Regions from separate parts of the Azospirillum sp. P4_B5 genome, predicted to be linked through region 3. Evidence: predicted binding sites of a transcription regulator. Region 3 holds the regulator's gene; each other region holds the start of a gene.
The links. Region 3 encodes PhoB, which activates phosphate uptake and scavenging genes when phosphate is short. Its sites were predicted from a motif close to TNTCATAAAACTGTCA; they were not measured.
Positions count from the first base shown of each region.

Region 1: ugpB (sn-glycerol-3-phosphate ABC transporter substrate-binding protein UgpB) is a predicted target of PhoB. The motif match lies at 1,988-2,003, and genes of this name have one in related genera.
Region 2: AC1DVI_RS06130 (RNA degradosome polyphosphate kinase) is a predicted target of PhoB. The motif match lies at 1,943-1,958, and genes of this name have one in related genera.

Region 1 is NZ_JBFUHT010000009.1:65,263-68,532, reverse strand. Features, by position in the region: gene AC1DVI_RS09625 (PAS domain-containing sensor histidine kinase) at 27-1,157, shown strand; gene AC1DVI_RS09620 (hypothetical protein) at 1,365-1,757, shown strand; gene ugpB (sn-glycerol-3-phosphate ABC transporter substrate-binding protein UgpB) at 2,072-3,270, shown strand, end outside.
Region 2 is NZ_JBFUHT010000006.1:19,426-22,695, reverse strand. Features, by position in the region: gene AC1DVI_RS06140 (CYTH and CHAD domain-containing protein) at 1-1,252, opposite strand, end outside; gene AC1DVI_RS06135 (SixA phosphatase family protein) at 1,324-1,842, opposite strand; gene AC1DVI_RS06130 (RNA degradosome polyphosphate kinase) at 2,059-3,270, shown strand, end outside.
Region 3 is NZ_JBFUHT010000001.1:177,716-180,985, reverse strand. Features, by position in the region: gene AC1DVI_RS00875 (hypothetical protein) at 1-67, shown strand, start outside; gene AC1DVI_RS00870 (HesA/MoeB/ThiF family protein) at 142-930, shown strand; gene AC1DVI_RS00865 (hypothetical protein) at 956-1,393, shown strand; gene AC1DVI_RS00860 (hypothetical protein) at 1,399-1,656, shown strand; gene phoB (phosphate regulon transcriptional regulator PhoB) at 1,816-2,520, opposite strand; gene phoU (phosphate signaling complex protein PhoU) at 2,552-3,270, opposite strand, start outside.

The DNA.
Region 1 (3,270 bases), on a different contig from region 3:
CCGGTAAGAACTCAACCGAAAGTCATATGACTGATCGTGCGATCTGGCTTGAGGCTCTGGTCTCCGCCAACGGCGCCGCTCACGCTCTGCTTGGGCTGGACGCGCGGCTTCTCGTGGTCAATCAGGCTTTCGCCGCTGCCTTCGGCTGCCTGCCGGAGGAGGTGGACGGCCGGGAGCTGACCGAGTTGGGTGTTCCGGCGGCCATCGTCTCCCAGGTCGAGGCACAGGTCCGCCGTGTCGTCCTCACCGGGGTCCCGGTGTCGGCCTTTGGCCTGCTTCCCCGCGGCGAAATGGTGCTGAGCCCGGTGCGCGACGCGGACGGGGTGATCACCGCGGTCGCCGCCATCGCCGACACCAACGCCGCCGCGCTGGCCGCCGCCCGCGCCGAGGCCGAGCGGGCGAAGGCCGAAGCCGAGCGGGTCCGCGAGGAGGCCGAGACGGGACGCACCGCCATCGGGCGCTTCCTGTCCGCCGCCAGTCACGATCTGCGCCAGCCCTTCCAGGCCATGCACCTGTTCCATCATCTGCTGATGGGCCGCCTGACCGATCCCGGCGCGCGCGATCTGGGCGAGAAGCTGGAAATGTCGATCGAGGCGGCGGAAGCGCTCCTGCGCGCCCTGCTGGACGTGTCGAAGCTGGAGGCCGGGCTGGTCCGGAGGCAGGTTCAGACCTTCCCCATCGACGAAACGCTGGGCCGCCTGCTCAACGAGTTCGCGCCGGAGGCCGACGCCAAGGCCCTGCGCTTCAACGTCCGCCCCGCGGACGCGGAGGTGAGCACCGACCCGGTGCTGCTGGAGCAGCTTCTGCGCCCGATCCTGTCGAATGCCCTGCGCTTCACCGAGTCGGGCGGCGTGCTGCTGGCGGCGCGGCGGCGCGGCGGGGCGCTGCGCATCGAGGTGTGGGATACCGGCATCGGCATCGCTCCCGCCGACCAGTCGGCGATCTTCGACGACTTCCGCCAACTCGGCAATCCCAACCGCGACCGTCGGCACGGGCTGGGGCTCGGCCTTGCCATCGTGCGGCGCTTGGCGGCGCTGCTGGGCCTGCCGGTCTCGCTGCGCTCGGTGCCCGGCAAGGGCTCGGTCTTCGCAGTGGACGTCCCGCTGGCGGCGGAGAGCGCCGAGGAACTGCCGGTCGAGAGCAGCAGCGCGGCGTGACGGGGCGGGGAACCCCCTTTCCTCCTTCCCACCGAACGAACAGAGAGCGCCGTCCTCGCTTGCGCTCGCCGACCCGTCCATCGGCGCCGCGCCGGGCGTCGATGGAGCGCGCATACTTCCTTCGAAGGCCGGGGCCGTTCACGGCCCGCCGGCCCCGGCGTCATGGTCTGGGTGCGCCACGGGCGCGGCCTGGGATCGGAGGGAAGCATGCATCGCAAAGCAGGGTGCCGGCTGGCCGGTTGTCTGGCGGGGATGACGATGGCCGCCTTCGTCGTCCTGCCCGCCGCCGCGCAAACGACGAGCCTGGACTGGGACCAGCGCGGCTGTGTCTTCGGTCCCCGGCCCGGCCTCGACCGGCTGGTGCCCGGCTACAACCCCGGTGCGCAGCCCTATTACTGCCCGCCGCCCGCCGCGCTGTATCCCGCGCCGCCGGTCGCGGCCCCGACGGCGTCGCTCTATCTGTCGGCGCCGAGCCGGTCCTACTGCCTGCTGCGCTCCTCCGGCCTGATGGGGGACAGCCTGTCGCAGATGGCCGGGTCCCTGTGCCGGGACGACTCCGCGCTGTGGGCGCTCGCCCAAACATGGCACCCCGAGAGATGACGTAAAGGTGATAGTCCGTACTGATACGTACGGCTGATTGACAGCCTCCCCCTCTATCCTTAAGGCTTGCAAAAAAGAAACACACATGCGGGGAGGAAAATCATCAATGCCGGCGCAACATCCGCCACCGCCTTAAGTCCCGTTCCATGCCTTACGCAGGACCGACGTTGCAACCGCGAGGAGCGGATGCGGCGCGCCCCTGCGCGCGTGTTCCGGACACGTCACCAAATCTTCACAAGACCGTCGCGGGACCGCAACCCGCGCCCTGCATGTCAGCACATCACGCAATCGATTGGTTCCAGGGAGAGACCACCATGCTGACCCGCCGCAAGCTCGCCGTCTCGACGGCCGCCTTCGCGCTCGCCGCCGGTTTCACCGGCGCCGCTTACGCCCAGCAGAAGACCGTCGTCGAATTCTGGCACGGCCTGCCCCAGCCGCTCGGCGGCCAGCTCGAGCAGGTGGTGAAGGGCTTCAACGACAGCCAGGACAAGGTCCAGGTCAACCCGACCTTCAAGGGCAGCTACCCGGAGACGATGCAGGCGGCCATCGCCGCCTTCCGCGCCGGCAACGCCCCGCACGTCGTGCAGATGTTCGAGGTTGGCACCGCCACCATGCTGTCCGCCGGCCCGGCCATCAAGCCGGTGCACCAGCTGATGAGCGAGACGGGGTCGGGGCTCGACGCCGCGGCCTACATCCCGGCGGTCCGGGGCTATTACAGCTCCAAGGACGGCAAGATGATGGCCCTGCCGTTCAACAGCTCGACCACCATCACCTTCTACAACAAGGACGCCTTCCAGAAGGCCGGGCTCGACCCCAACAAGCCGCCGGCGACCTGGCCGGAAGTGGCCGACGCGGCGCGCAAGCTGAAGGTGGCGGGCGTGACCTGCCCGATGACCTTCTCCTGGCCGACCTGGACGCAGTTCGAGCAGGTCGGCGCGCTTCACGACAAGCCCTTCGCGTCGGAGGCCAACGGCTTCGGCGGGCTGAACGCCACGCTGAAGATCAACGACCCGTTCTTCGTGAAGCATCTCCAGACGCTGATCGACCTCCAGAAGGAAGGCGCGCTGCGCTACGGCGGCCGCGACAACGCCGCGGACTCGCTGTTCCCGTCGGGTGAGTGCGCGATGATCCAGGCCTCGTCGGGCCTGCGCGGGCGCATCGTCAAGGAGGCCAAGTTCGCCTGGGGCGCCGCGCCGCTGCCCTACTGGCCGGACGCCATCGCCTCGCCGAAGAACTCGATCATCGGCGGCGCCGCCTTCTGGGTGATGACCTCGCCCAAGCGCACCGCCGACGAGTACAAGGCCGTCGCCGCCTTCTTCAGCTACCTCGCCCGTCCGGAAGTGGACGCCAAGTGGCACATGGACACCGGCTACGTCCCGGTGACGCTGCAGGGCTTCGAGCTGGCGAAGAAGGAGGGCTTCTACGACAAGAACCCCGGCGCCGAGGTGCCGGCGGAGCAGCTGACCCGCACGGCCACCACGGAGAACACCATGGGGCTGCGGCTGGGCAACCT
Region 2 (3,270 bases), on a different contig from region 3:
GCTGGGCGGCAAGCCAGAGGCCGGACAGTTCGACCATCGGGCGGTCGAGCTGGGCGCGAACCTCCGGAGCGGCGCCGGACTGCCACGCCCCGTCCTCCAGCCAAGCGCCGAGCGCCAGGATCAGCCCGGTGCAGCGCGGCGACTGGATCGCCTCCACCGCCGCCAGCGCGGGCGCCCGACGGGCTTCCCGCACCGCGGCGGTCAGCGCGGCGATTCCGTCGGCCGGGGCCTTCTCCGTCGCCGCGAAGGGCGCGATCCCGTGGGACAGCAGCACATCCCAGTCGCGCGCCGGGCCGAGCTGGCGGGAAAACCAGCGGATGTCGTTCCTGGCTCGGCAGCCGTCCGGCACACCGGCCAGGGGACGGAACAGACGGATGGCGGTGCGCAGGCGGCGCAGCGCGACGCGCATCTGATGCAGCCCCTCCACGTCGCCCCCGGCCAGGGCGCAGGCCTCGTTGGCGAGCAGCAGGCGCAGACCGTGCCGCACGATGTGGCGATAGGCCTCGGCCACCGTGGTGACCGGGGTGAGGCCCAGCGGTTCCGGCAGGGCGGGGGCGGGCAGGCGTCCGGTGACGAGGCGATCGCCGATCTCCGCCTTGCTCTCCGTCCCGATGCGAACCGGAACGCGGCGCTGGAGCGCCAGCGCGAGGTCGAACAGGCGGCCGATGCGGCCCGATTTCAGCTCAAGCTCGACTTCGCTGATGCGGGCGCAGGCGTTGCCGGCGGTGATCCGGCCCTCGTCCACCGCCACCTCGATGGAGGTCAGGGCGTCCGGGCGGACGAGCAGGGTGGTGCGCCGGAACTCCGTCGTGAATTGCGGAACCAGCGCCGCCCGCGCGTCCTCCGGCACCAGGGCAGCCACGCCCTCGGCTTCGAGGGGCGTCATGTCGGGGGCGGCCGTGGGGATGGTCCAATCCCACTTCTTGCGGATGGCCACGGCGGCCGAATCGCCGGGGGTGGCGGCGTTGAGGGTCTTCAGCGTCTGCAAGAAGCGGTCGCCGTCCTGCCGCACCCGCAGGGCCACGCCCCCCAGGAACAAGCGCCGGTCCGGCGTGTCGTAATAGACGGTCCGCAGGTTGCGGACGGCCGGAGCACCTTCCGCCGCGCCCTTCAGGGCGGACAGGTCTGCAACGCGGGAAAGATCACGCGGGTCGAGGTGGAGCTTCATCTCCACCTCGCGCATGGCGGACACCGTGGCCGACACCGCGGCGGTTGCACCCGGAGGCGCGTTGTTCTGGGGCGCGGAAGACACGGGGGGCGACTCCTGCTCGGTTCCGGGCCTGCTCGGTTCGGGGTTGAAATACCCCATTTGGCAAAAGGGCGTTAAGAGAGTTTCCGCGGCAGGATGAAATCGGCCAGCCGTCCCGCCCCGCTGTCCAGGTCGGCCCAGCGGGAGGCTTCGAACAGAAGAACCGCGCAGGCGCCGGTCGGAAACTTCTCCGCCAGCGCCGCGCGGTGCCGTTCCTCGCCGCTGCCGGTCAGCTCACGGGCGAGGTCGTGGAGGTCCGGATTGTGGGCGACCAGCATCAGCGACGACACAGAGTCGGGTGCGTCGCGCAGCCGTTCCAGAAGGACCCGCGCTCCGCACAGGTAGAGGCCGCGCTCGCGCTCCACAGGGATGTCCGGCGCGTCCATCACCTCCAGCAGCCGGTCGGCGGTGTCCGCCGCGCGCCGGGCGGTGGAGCACAGCACCAGCCCGATGCGCGCTCCGCGGTCCTTCAGTTCGTGGCCGACCAGCCGGGCCGCCTTCCTGCCCCGCGGCGCCAGCGGGCGGTCGTGGTCGTCCAGGGAAGGATCGTCCCACGCGGACTTGCCGTGGCGCATGAGATACAGGGTCTTCATCGAGGCTGTCCCTTCCTGTCCGGATCGCGGCCCAGCGGGATGCGCGGGGGGTGCGACTGTTTTCGCAGCGGTATTATCGTGACGGCAGTATTATGCTGTCTGACCCAAAACCGTAACGTAGTTGGGGTAGGTTGCTTGGCCCGCCGACCGCGGCGGGCGGTCCGGCCCGACCGGACTGTAGCGGCACCACCCATCACGCAAAAGCCCGAGGCTGCTGTGACCGAACTTCAGGACTTGGAAGCGACCTGCATTGAAGCGGACGCGCCGGAGCGCTTCATCAACCGCGAACTGTCGTGGCTGGCCTTCAACCAGCGCGTCCTGGATGAGGCGTCCAACCCGAACCACCCGCTGCTTGAGCGGCTGAGGTTCCTGTCGATCTCGTCCAGCAACCTCGACGAATTCTACATGGTCCGCGTCGCCGGCCTGAAGGGGCAGGTGGCCGCGGGGGTGAAGACCCCCAGCGCCGAGAACCTGACCCCGGCCCAGCAGCTCACCGCGGTGAACCAGCGCATCGTCGAGCTGATGAACGCGCAGCAGACCATGTGGCGCAGCCTGAAGCAGGACCTGCGCGAGGCCGGCATCATGGTGGTCGGCGCCGAGGACCTGACCGAGGGGGAGAAGGACTGGCTGGAGGCCAAGTTCCTGGATGACATCTTCCCCATCCTGACACCCATCGCCGTGGACCCGGCGCACCCGTTCCCCTTCCTGCCCAACCTGGGCTTCTCGCTGGCGCTGCAACTGCACGAGCCGGTGAAGGGGCGGCATCTCGACGCGCTGGTCCCGCTGCCGGCGCAACTCGACCGCTTCATACGCCTGCCGGGGTCGGAGATCCGCTTCATCCAGCTGGAAAAGCTGGTGATGCTGTTCATCGACCGGCTGTTCCCGCCGTTCCAGGTGAAGGCCCACGGCGTCTTCCGCGTCCTTCGCGACAGCGAGATGGAGATCGAGGAGGAGGCGGAGGATCTGGTCCGCACCTTCGAAAGCGCGCTGAAGCGCCGCCGCCGCGGCAGCGTCATCCGGCTGGCCACCGACGCCGGCATGGCCGCCGACCTGCGCGAGTTCCTGCGCCACGAGCTGCGCGTGTCGAACGACGACGTGTTCGTGCTCGATGGACTGATCGGCCTGTCGGACACCCGCCAGCTCATCGTCGACGAGCGGCCGGATCTGGTCTTCCGCCCCTTCAACGCCCGCTTCCCGGAGCGCATCCGCGACTTCGGCGGCGACTGCTTCGCGGCCATCCGCGACAAGGACATCGTCGTCCACCACCCGTACGAGAGCTTCGACGTGGTGGTGCAGTTCATTCGGCAGGCCGCGCGCGACCCGCAGGTGGTCGCCATCAAGCAGACGCTCTACCGCACCAGCAAGGACAGCCCGATCGTCGCCGCGCTGATCGAGGCGGCGGAGGCCGGCAAGTCGGTGACCGCTCTG
Region 3 (3,270 bases):
GGAGGACGCGACCAAGCCGTCCAGCCAATCGAAGACCACCCCCTACAAGATGAACCTGCTCGCCTGACGCCGCCGCCCTTGGCAAGGTCCCGAGCGAGGGGGCTTGCGTGGCATGGGGCGTTCCGCGCTATTCTGCGGATCATGGATTTCACCGACACCCAGCTTCACCGCTATTCCCGCCACATCATCCTGCCGGAGGTCGGCGGCGTCGGGCAGGAGGCGCTGCTGCGCGCCCGTGTCCTGGTCGTCGGGGCCGGCGGGCTGGGCGCCCCGCTTCTGCTCTACCTCGCCGCGGCGGGGGTGGGCACCATCGGCGTCATCGACGACGACACGGTGGACCTGTCCAACCTGCAACGGCAGGTCATCCACGACGAGTCGTCGCTCGGCGTTCCGAAGGTGGAGAGCGCCGCCGCCCGCATCCGCGCGCTGAACCCCGACGTGGCGGTGGAGGTGCACAAGGCGCGGCTGACCAGGGACAACGCGCTGGACCTGATCGGGCGCTACGACATCGTGGCGGACGGGTCCGACAATTTCGCCACGCGCTTCCTGCTCAACGACGCCTGCTATTTCGCCAGGAAGACGCTGGTGTCGGCGGCGATCCTGCGCTTCGACGGGCAGGTGTCCACCTTCAAGGCGCATCTCGGCGCCCCGCACCCCTGCTACCGCTGCCTGTTCCCGGAACCGCCGCCGCGCGGGCTGGTGCCGTCCTGCTCCGAGGGCGGCGTGCTGGGGGCGCTGGGCGGCTTCGTCGGCTCGCTCCAGACGACCGAGGTGCTGAAGGAGATCATGGGCATCGGCGAGGGCCTGTCGGGCAGCCTGATGATGCTCGACACGCTGCACGCCTCCTTCCAGCGCATCACGGTGCGCCGCGACCCGGACTGCCCGCTGTGCGGCACCCACCCGACCATCCACGATTTGTCCGCCCACTGAGCGGCGCTTGGGAGAGCCCTGACCCATGGAAGGTCCCGAGTCCCTGTCCATCGTCCTGTTCGCGGGCGGCTTCGACCGGGTTCACTACGCGCTGGTGATGGCCAGCGCGGCGGCGGCGACCAACCGCAAGGTCACGCTGTTCTTCACCGGCCGCGCCCTGAACACGCTGCTGGCCGGGGACGCGGACGGCACGCCGGGCTGGCACCGGCTGGACCCCGCCGACGACGGCAGCCGCCCGGCGGAGCGCGACGGTTTTTTCACCGCCAACGGGCTGGCCGGCTTCGAGGAGTTGCTGGAAGCCTGCGTGATGCTCAAGGTCACGGTCATGGCCTGCGAGATGGGCTTGCGCGCGCTCGGCCTGCCCGCAGGAGCCCCGCTGCGCCCGGACGTGCCGGTGAAGACCGGCGGAGTCGTCACCTTTCTGAACGACGCGCCGAAGACCGGCGCGATCCTGTTCGTGTGAGCGCCATGACCGACGACCACAGCCTGGTGATCGAACACGCGAACCGCTTCGAGGCGATCGCCGCGGAGGGTTTCGAGGGCTGGCCCTACCGGGACGCGCTGGCCCATCTGGCGCAGCATGTGACGGCGCATCCCGATCTCGCCCCGCGGGTAGCGCACGCCCTGCGCATGATGATCGGCTTCATCGAGGACAGCGACCCGGCGAAGCGCTTCGGCCCGAAGGTGGCGATCCTGCGCGAGGCGGTGGGGTTGCTGGAGGGGTAGGCAGCCCCGGGACGGGGTGCCCCCACCCTTCCCACGGCTTCGCCGCGGGCCCCTTCCCTCCCCCGCTTCGCAGGAGAGGGAAAATTGGTCCCCTCCCCCGCCCAGCGGGGGAGGGTTAGGGAGGGGGCAAGGACTGAGCCCGTTTGCGCAGGAAAACGCTCAGATGGACTTGCTGTCCAGCGCGTAACCCGCCGAGCGGACGGTGCGGATCAGGTCCATCTCGGTCTCCTCGTTCATCGCCTTGCGCAGGCGGCGGATGTGCACGTCGACGGTGCGCGGCTCGACATAGACGTCGTGGCCCCACACCACGTCGAGAAGCTGCTCGCGCGAGAAGACGCGGCCGGGATGCTGCATGAAATGGCGCAGCAGGCGGAACTCGGTCGGCCCCAGATGCACGTCGCGCCCGTTCCGGCGCACCCGGTGGGCGGCCAGATCCATGGTCACGTCGGCGAACTGCAGCGTCTCGTCGGTCATGCCGGGGGCCGAGCGGCGCAGCACGGCGCGCATGCGGGCGACGAGCTCGGTCGGGGAGAAGGGCTTGGTGATGTAGTCGTCGGCGCCGGAGTTCAGGCCGCGCACGCGGTCCGCCTCCTCGCCGCGGGCGGTCAGCATGATGATCGGAATGTCGCGCATCTTGCTGTTGCGGCGCATCTGGCGGCAGACCTCCAGGCCCGACATCAGCGGCAGCATCCAGTCGAGCAGGACGATGTTCGGCGTCTGCTCCCCGGCCAGCAGAAGGGCTTCCTCGCCGTCGGTGGCGGCGTTCACGCGGAAGCCTTCCTTTTCCAGATTGTACTTCAGCAGCGTCACGATGTCGGCTTCGTCCTCGACGACGAGGACGAGCGGCTTCAGCGCCGAATTCATGCTTGTCCCGCTCCCACTGCGCGTCTCGCCGTCACGCGGCATGTCCCGCTCCATCGTTATCCGGGCCGCCGTCCCGCGGCAATCCCCGTTCCACCGCCTCCGTCACCGATCCGCCCGGCTCGACCACGGCGAAGCTGCTGCCGTCGTTCTTCGGACGCGCCGCGCGCAACGTCGTCCCGACCACCAGATAGTGGATGGTCTCGGCGATGTTGGTGGCGTGGTCGCCGATCCGCTCCAGGTTCTTCGCCATGAACAGCAGGTGCGTGCAGGGCGTGATGTTGCGCGGGTCCTCCATCATGTAGGTCAGGACCTCGCGGAACAGGCTGGTGTAGAGGTCGTCCAGCTCCTCGTCGCGCTCCCAGGCGGCGATGGCGCGCTGGACGTCGCGCTCGATGTAGGCGTCCAGCACGTCCTTCATGATCGACTCGACCAGCCGCCCCATGCGCGGAATGGCCACCGCCGGGCGGACCACCGGCACCTGGGCCAGGGCCAGCGAGCGCTTGGCGATGTTGGAGGCGTAGTCGCCGATCCGCTCCAGGTCCGCCGCGATCTTCAGCGCCGACACGATCTCGCGCAGGTCCTGGGCCAGCGGCTGGCGCAGGGCGAGCAGGCGCACGGCCTCGGCGTCGATGTCGCGCTCGTAGGCGTCGATGCGCTGGTCGGCCTGCATGACCTGGGCGGCCAGCGCGACGTCGCGGCGGGCCACCGCCTTCACGGCGGCGTCCACCTGCGCTTCGGCGACGCCGCCCA